Salipiger sp. CCB-MM3: one gene and its partner. The protein of the gene in region 1 interacts with the protein of each later gene in a pairwise test. Links are inferred from orthologs where the notes say so. Each region holds a gene or a part of one and is shown on either strand. Other genes may lie near its edges. The genes, in order: AYJ57_RS03505 and ileS.

Region 1 (3,268 bases):
CCATCGAGTTGTAGAAGCGCACGCGCCAGACGTGGGGCGTGGCGGTGGCGGTGACCCGGCAATTGCCATAGCCGCGCGACAGGATGTCGACAGAGCCCTCGCCAAGCCGCGCATCGAGCCATGCCAGATCGCCCTCGGTGTGCGGCAGCAGCGTCATATTCACCACATGGGTCGCGCCCGCGTAGGCGGCGCTCTTGTCCAGCAATTCGGCCAGCAGCGCCGGGGCGTTGACCACCCCCACACCGGCCTTTTCGGAGTTGCCCCGCCGCGACGGCTCGAACGCCCGGCTGCGCGCCGCGCCCGGCACCGCGCCGATCTCGATCGCATCGAGCCCCGCCCCGCTCAGCATCCAGACACCCGCAAAAACGCTCTCCTGCACGCGGATCGCCGGGATGCCGCGGATCTTCATCGCCACTTCGCCTTCCAGCATGGTGTCGGCGACGAGCCTGCGGTTCGCCGCGTCCAGCGGGCTCAGATCGAAGCGCTCGGGCGCGCCGCCCCCAGCGACACGCTCGGCGGCCTCCGCCAGCGCCGCCAGCAGCCCCATCGCAGGGGCCAGCGCGGCGCTGGCCTCCACATCCGGCACATGGGCGGTGAAGGTGCGCATGTCCTGCGGCAGCGACATATACTGCAGCTCGGCCTCATCCTCGGGCTGCGAGCCGGGGCCGTAGCCGACGGGCGGAAGGTGGAAATTGCTGACCATGGGGATGTCCTTTCGGCTCAGGCCGCGGAGGTGGCTTCGGAAGCCGGAGGAAGCTCGGGTGTGATCGCCAGAAGATGCGGGATGCGGGCCATGTAGTCGTCCCAGTCGCGCACCTTGGGGATGCCGCCGACACAGGTGCCGCCGCGGTAGAAGATCAGCGAAGGCGTCTTCAGCACCCCGGCGCTCTCGCGCAGTTCGGCCTCGATCGCATCGCCCACCACAGCGCAGTCGAAAGCGCCTTGGAAGGTCATGCGCAGCTCGGGCAGGATCACCGCCACATCGGCGCTTTCAAGGTTGCGCTTGGGATCGCCGGGCACAAAGAGCACATGCGCCCCGTCGCGCGCGGTGAAGGCACGCAGCGCCTCCATGCTCTCCAGCAGCGGCATGTTCATCTCGGTGCTCAGCCGGTCGATCAGCGGATGGCCCATGTCAGTCACTCCTCGTATTGCGGCCTCAAGCCTTGCTCAAACCGGCCGCGCGGGCCGCTTCCAGATGCGGGGGCAGCGCCGGGCTGCGGTTTTCCAGATCGGCAAAGGCCCCCTCGGCGCTGCCCCCCGCCATGAGGCTGCGCAGCCCCGCCAGCGCCTCGGCGATCAGCGCCGCCTCTTCGGGCGAGATCACCTCGCGGGCGCAGCCGAGATGGGTCAGCACCCATGTGCCGGGGGCCAGCGGGCCGGTGAGCGACAGGTCGATCAGCGCCTCGCCCTCGGCGCCCGTGGCACGGGCGGCGATGCCCTCGACCGAAAGAATCTGCATGGGGATGCCGACGCACATCAGCCGCGTCCGCTCTGCGGGAAGAAGCGCGCGTCGCCGCTGCGGCAGGCCTCATCCTCGGTCGGGCGGCCCGCCTCATAGGCGTCCATGCGCAGCGAGGCATCGGCGAGATCTGGTGTCTCGGTGCTGCCTTCGGCGGCCACAAAGCCGCGCGCCGCCAGCCAGCCGCGGGCGATGGCCACCGCCTCGGGGATGCGCGCCGTCACCTCGGGCCGCAGCGATCCGCCGTAATCCTCAAGCTCGACCGGCTGGCAGCCGATCAACACAAGCTCGCCGGGGCAGTAGCCCATGAGTTGCGCGGTGGCGATCACATCCTGAAAGCCGGTCTGGTGCAGGCTCATCTTCTTGGCGCCCATGAAGGCGGGCACTTCCTCGCCCTCGACGATCTTCATGGTGCCGGGCTCCAGCCCGTAATCCACCGCGTCAAAGACGACCATCACGTCAGCCTCTTCGAGGAAAGGCAGCAGGTAGAGCCCCTGCGTGCCGCCATCGAGCACCGTCACCTCCGGCCCATAGGCCAGCGTCGCGGCCACATGTTCGACGCAGCGCACACCAAAGCCCTCGTCCGCCCAGAGCACGTTACCGATGCCGAGAATGAGCGCCTTTTGCGCCATATGTCCCTCCCTCCGCTTGCGCGCCGAAAACCGTGTTTTCAGCTGCTGGCCCTTTCGAAATTAAGGGCATCGTTCCGCCACGGCAGCGAATTTCCACCCACCCGGATAAAATCCGCATCTGCATGATATGTTTAACAAAAACCTAAAAATCGCCCCGAACTGACCTACGCTAACCGGAATTCATCTTTCCACAAATACTCAAAATTGGAAAACCACCTTCCACACAAAGAAACGGACCCCGAAGGGTCCGCTTCCACGTCTTCCGTCTTGGGAGGGGAGTCAGTCCGGAAGATCGTCCTTGAAGGTGCGGTGGCCCGAGATCATCGTCGAGACCATCGACTGCCGCGACATGATGTCCTCGCGGATCGCGGCGTAGATGTGGATCATCATGAAGATCACGATGAACCACATGCCAAGGTGATGAAGGGAATGCAGAATTTGCGTATTCCCCACCAGCGCGATGAGCCAGCCCATGACCAGATCGGGCAGCGATCCCTGCCCTGCACCCTCGGCATAAAGCGCCCAGCCGGTCAGCAGCATGAAGGTGATGCCCACCGTCATGAAGAAGAACATCGCCACCTGCGCCAGCGGGTTGTGACCCACGTATTTCTTCGGCACATCCTCAAGGAAGGCGTACCAGCGCAGCTCGTGGACAACTTCTTTCCACCAGCTTTTCTTCCAGACCGGCACATAGAACAGCTGCTTGGCATGATGGTTGCCAACAAAGGCCCAATAGACCCGGCCAAGGAAGGCCACGGTCAGCATCTGCCCGGCGGCGAAATGGCCAAAGCGGATGTAGCCCATGACGAACTGATGCGTGGCCTCGGCGAAATTCATCGTCGGCAGCGGCGAGGCGATGAACCAGCCGGTGCCGATCAGCACCATGATCAGCGCCGCGTTGATCCAATGCCAGAGCCGCACCGGCCATTCGTAGACAAAGACCGAGGTGCGGCGGCGGACGGTTTCGATGTCCGAGGCTCGCGCGTCGCCGGTCAGCGGGCGGGTCGACAGGGTCTGGCCCTGCCCTCCTTGCGTATGAAGCGTGTCCTCCGGCATGGGCTCACTCCCGGCGCGCGGCGTAAAGCCGCCAGACCAGCACGCCCGCCAGCGCCAGAACCCCCAGCCCATGCAGCGGCGAGAGCAGCCAATGCGCCGCGCCATCCGCAGGCAGCGCCGC
Region 2 (3,757 bases), on another replicon or contig:
CGTCACGATAGGCCATCGAGCCTCCATGGGTTCGCTATGGGTGCGTCCGGTTCGGGCCGCGAAAGCCCGGCGTGCACCGCGTCTGCCCGTAACAACCTCATTTTGGTCCGGCGGGTCCTTCACTTCCTTCGTGATTGCGGAATTCGGCGCGCAGCCGCCAAATCCCGCTTGGGCCATTGGCCGATCCCCGCCAGCGCCTCGGGGCAGGCGGCGCCAGAGCGCCGGACTGCCGCAGCGTCACCGGGGGATTTCCGCCCATGGCGTGTATTTCGGCACCAGCCTTGGGCACCGCGCGCAAGCTCTGGACCATCGCGAGTCGCTTGCCTATAAGGCGCGCATGATGCCCCGCAATGCGATCATCATTCGAATTACATGCCCGGCGCTCTGATCAATAGAGCCGCCGGGACAAGGCGTATGGACCGCCGCGCCGACCTTTCTCAGACATCCGACATCATTTCCGGGACCGCAGAACATGTGCGCCGACACCACCACCCAGACGCCTGACTACAAGGACACGCTGAACCTTCCGAAGACCGAATTCCCGATGCGCGCGGGCCTGCCCAAGCGCGAGCCGGAATGGCTGGAGCGTTGGGCCAAGATCGGCATCTACGACCGGCTCCGCGACAAGGCCGAGGACGGCGCGCGCACGCCCTTCACGCTGCACGACGGCCCGCCCTATGCCAACGGTCACCTGCACATCGGCCACGCGCTGAACAAGACCATCAAGGACATGATCGTGCGCTCGCACCAGATGATGGGTCATGATGCGCGCTATGTGCCGGGCTGGGACTGTCACGGCCTGCCGATCGAGTGGAAGATCGAAGAGCAGTACCGCAAGAAGGGCAAGAACAAGGACGAGGTTCCGGTCATCGACTTCCGGCAGGAATGCCGCAAGTTCGCCGAAGGCTGGGTCGACATCCAGCGCGACGAGTTCAAGCGCCTTGGCATCACCGGCAACTGGGACGATCCCTATCTGACCATGGCGTTCCACGCCGAGCGGGTGATCGCGGAAGAGTTCCAGAAGTTCCTGATGAACGGCACGCTCTATCAGGGCTCGAAGCCGGTCATGTGGTCGCCGGTCGAAAAGACCGCGCTGGCCGAGGCCGAGATCGAGTACCACGACCACAAGTCGCACACGATCTGGGTGCCGTTCAAAATCGTCTCGGGCGGCGAGCTTGATGGCGCGCGCGTGGTGATCTGGACCACAACCCCCTGGACCATCCCGTCGAACAAGGCCGTCGCCTACCACCCGCAGATCGAATACGGCCTCTACGAGGTCACCGGCACCCCCGAGGAATGCTGGTGCTCGGTCGGCGATCTCTACGTCGTGGCCGACAAGCTGGCTGGCGACGTGTTCAAAGCTGCCCGCCTCGAGCCCGATATGGTCTCGCGCAAGCGCAGCATTTCGGCCGATGAGCTGTCGGGCATGACCCTCGCCCACCCGCTGCGCGGCGTCGACGGCGCCGAGGGCTTCTGGGACTACGACGTGCCGATGATCGACGGCGACCATGTCACCGACGACGCGGGCACCGGCTTTGTGCACACCGCCCCCAGCCACGGTGCCGACGACTATGAGTGCTTCGTCAAGCGCAACTGGATCGACCGGATGACCCACAACGTGGGCGAGGAATCCGAGTTCCTGCCGCATGTGCCGTTCTTTGCCGGGCTGCGCGTGTTCGATCAGAAGGGGAAGGAAGGCAAGGCCAACAACGCCGTGATCGCCAAACTGGTCGAGGCTGGCGGCATCATCGCGCGTGGCCGCGTCACCCACTCCTACCCGCACAGCTGGCGCTCCAAGGCGCCGGTGATCTTCCGCAACACGCCGCAGTGGTTCGCTGCCATCGACCGCGACGTGCAGGACGGGCAGGACGAGAACGGCAAGACCATCCGGGATCGCGCCCTCACCTGCATCGATCAGGTGAAATGGACACCGCAATCGGGCCGCAACCGTCTTTACTCGATGATGGAAGCGCGTCCGGACTGGGTGCTCTCGCGCCAGCGCGCCTGGGGCGTGCCGCTGACCTGCTTCACCAAAAAGGGCGCGCTGCCCACCGACGAGGGCTTCCTGCTGAAGGACCCGGCGGTGAACGCGCGCATCTGCGAGGCCTTCGAGACCGAGGGCGCCGATTGCTGGTACGCCGATGGCGCCAAGGAGCGCTTCCTTGGTGCGGATTACAACGCCGATGAATGGGAGCAGGTCTACGACGTGCTCGACGTGTGGTTCGATAGCGGCTCGACCCATGCCTTCGTGCTGCGCGACCGCGCCGATGGCACCAAGGACGGCATCGCCGACGTCTACATGGAAGGCACCGACCAGCACCGCGGCTGGTTCCACAGCTCGCTGCTGCAGTCGGTCGGCACCACCGGCCACGCGCCCTATCGCAACGTGGTCACCCATGGCTTCACGCTGGACGAGAAGGGCAACAAGATGTCCAAATCGCTCGGCAATACCATCGTGCCCGAAGAGGTGATCAAACAGTATGGCGCCGACATCCTGCGCCTCTGGGTCGCCCAGACCGATTACACCGCCGACCAGCGGATCGGGCCGGAGATCCTCAAGGGTGTGGCCGACAGCTACCGCCGCCTGCGCAACACCATGCGCTTCATGCTCGGCGCGCTTGGCCACTTCGAGGAAAGCGACCGGGTCGACGCCGCCGACATGCCCGAGCTGGAGCGCTGGGTGCTGCACCGTCTGGCCGAGCTCGACGAGGTGGTGCGCGAGGGCTACCGCGCCTATGACTTCCAGCACGTGTTCCAGCAGGTCTTCACCTTCTGCACCGTGGATCTGTCGGCCTTCTACTTCGACATCCGCAAGGACGCGCTTTACTGCGACGGCGACACCGCCCGCCGCAAGGCCGCCCGCACGGTCATGGACCTGCTGTTCCACCGTCTGACCACATGGCTCGCGCCGGTGCTGCCCTTCACCATGGAAGACGTCTGGCTGGACCGCTTCCCGGGCGAGCAAAGCTCGGTGCACCTGCAAGACTTCCCCGCCACCCCGGCGGACTGGCGCGATGCCGCGCTGGCCGAGAAATGGGGCAAGGTGCGCCTTGCTCGCCGCGCGGTCACAGCGGCGCTGGAGCTGCAGCGCACCGAGAAGGTCATCGGCGCCTCGCTCGAAGCGGCCCCGGTGGTGCATGTGGAGGACGCGGACATGCTCGAGGCGCTGAAGTCGGTCGCTTTCGAGGATATCTGCATCACCTCGAACGTCGCGCTAACCGCCGATCCGGCCCCGGCAGAGGCCTTCCGCATGGCCGATGTGCCGAATGTGGGCGTGGTCTTTGAAAAGGCCGAGGGCGAGAAATGCCAGCGCTGCTGGAAGATCCTCCCCGATGTGGGCACGCACAGCCATTCGTCCACCTGCGCGCGCTGCGACGAAGCGCTGGGGTAAGCGAGGCGCCCCTGCCCGTCGCCGCTTTGGCGGTGCGGGCGGAAGGTGAGTATTTGGGGAAAGATGAAAGGGCCGGGGTGGCGATCACCCCGGCCCTTTTTGCAATTCGGGAAGCGGGCGGCTCAGCCGCCCTGATGCATCATCCGCTCGTGCACCGCCTGCATGCCGCGTGCGGCCATGTCCGAAACCTCGGCGGCATGGGTGTGCAGCGCCGCCACCATCTGCGGATCATCCGAGGTCTGGGTGACGATGATCCCGGAGTCCGTCACCTCGATCTGCGTGTCGATCGCCTCGGGGCGGGCGAAGAAGATGTCGAGCGTCGGGCTCTGGATGAAGACCTTGGGATCGTCCCCCGCCTCGACCCTC

Evidence for each region.
Region 2: the proteins of AYJ57_RS03505 (region 1) and ileS interact in binary tests that used the Escherichia coli proteins (3 or more experiments, as listed by UniProt). The link is inferred for Salipiger sp. CCB-MM3 from one-to-one orthologs.

Annotation. Positions count from the first base shown.
Region 1 is NZ_CP014595.1:718,710-721,977, forward strand. What follows is about bases 285-3,238. They hold AYJ57_RS03505 (HyaD/HybD family hydrogenase maturation endopeptidase), read right to left. Parts: upstream 2,092-3,238; coding sequence 1,477-2,091; downstream 285-1,476. Other genes in these bases: AYJ57_RS03490 (hydrogenase expression/formation protein), read right to left, coding at 285-703; AYJ57_RS03495 (hydrogenase accessory protein), read right to left, coding at 721-1,131; AYJ57_RS03500 (HypC/HybG/HupF family hydrogenase formation chaperone), read right to left, coding at 1,157-1,477; cybH (Ni/Fe-hydrogenase, b-type cytochrome subunit), read right to left, coding at 2,371-3,147; AYJ57_RS03515 (hypothetical protein), read right to left, coding at 3,152-3,238. Outside these bases: more of AYJ57_RS03490, read right to left, coding at 1-284; more of AYJ57_RS03515, read right to left, coding at 3,239-3,268.
Region 2 is NZ_CP014596.1:350,658-354,414, forward strand. Bases 149-3,591 are described here. They hold ileS (isoleucine--tRNA ligase), read left to right. Parts: upstream 149-472; coding sequence 473-3,391; downstream 3,392-3,591. Other genes in these bases: AYJ57_RS15505 (hypothetical protein), read right to left, coding at 3,514-3,591. Outside these bases: AYJ57_RS15495 (hypothetical protein), read right to left, coding at 1-16; more of AYJ57_RS15505, read right to left, coding at 3,592-3,757. UniProt on the Escherichia coli protein: Catalyzes the attachment of isoleucine to tRNA(Ile). As IleRS can inadvertently accommodate and process structurally similar amino acids such as valine, to avoid such errors it has two additional distinct tRNA(Ile)-dependent editing activities.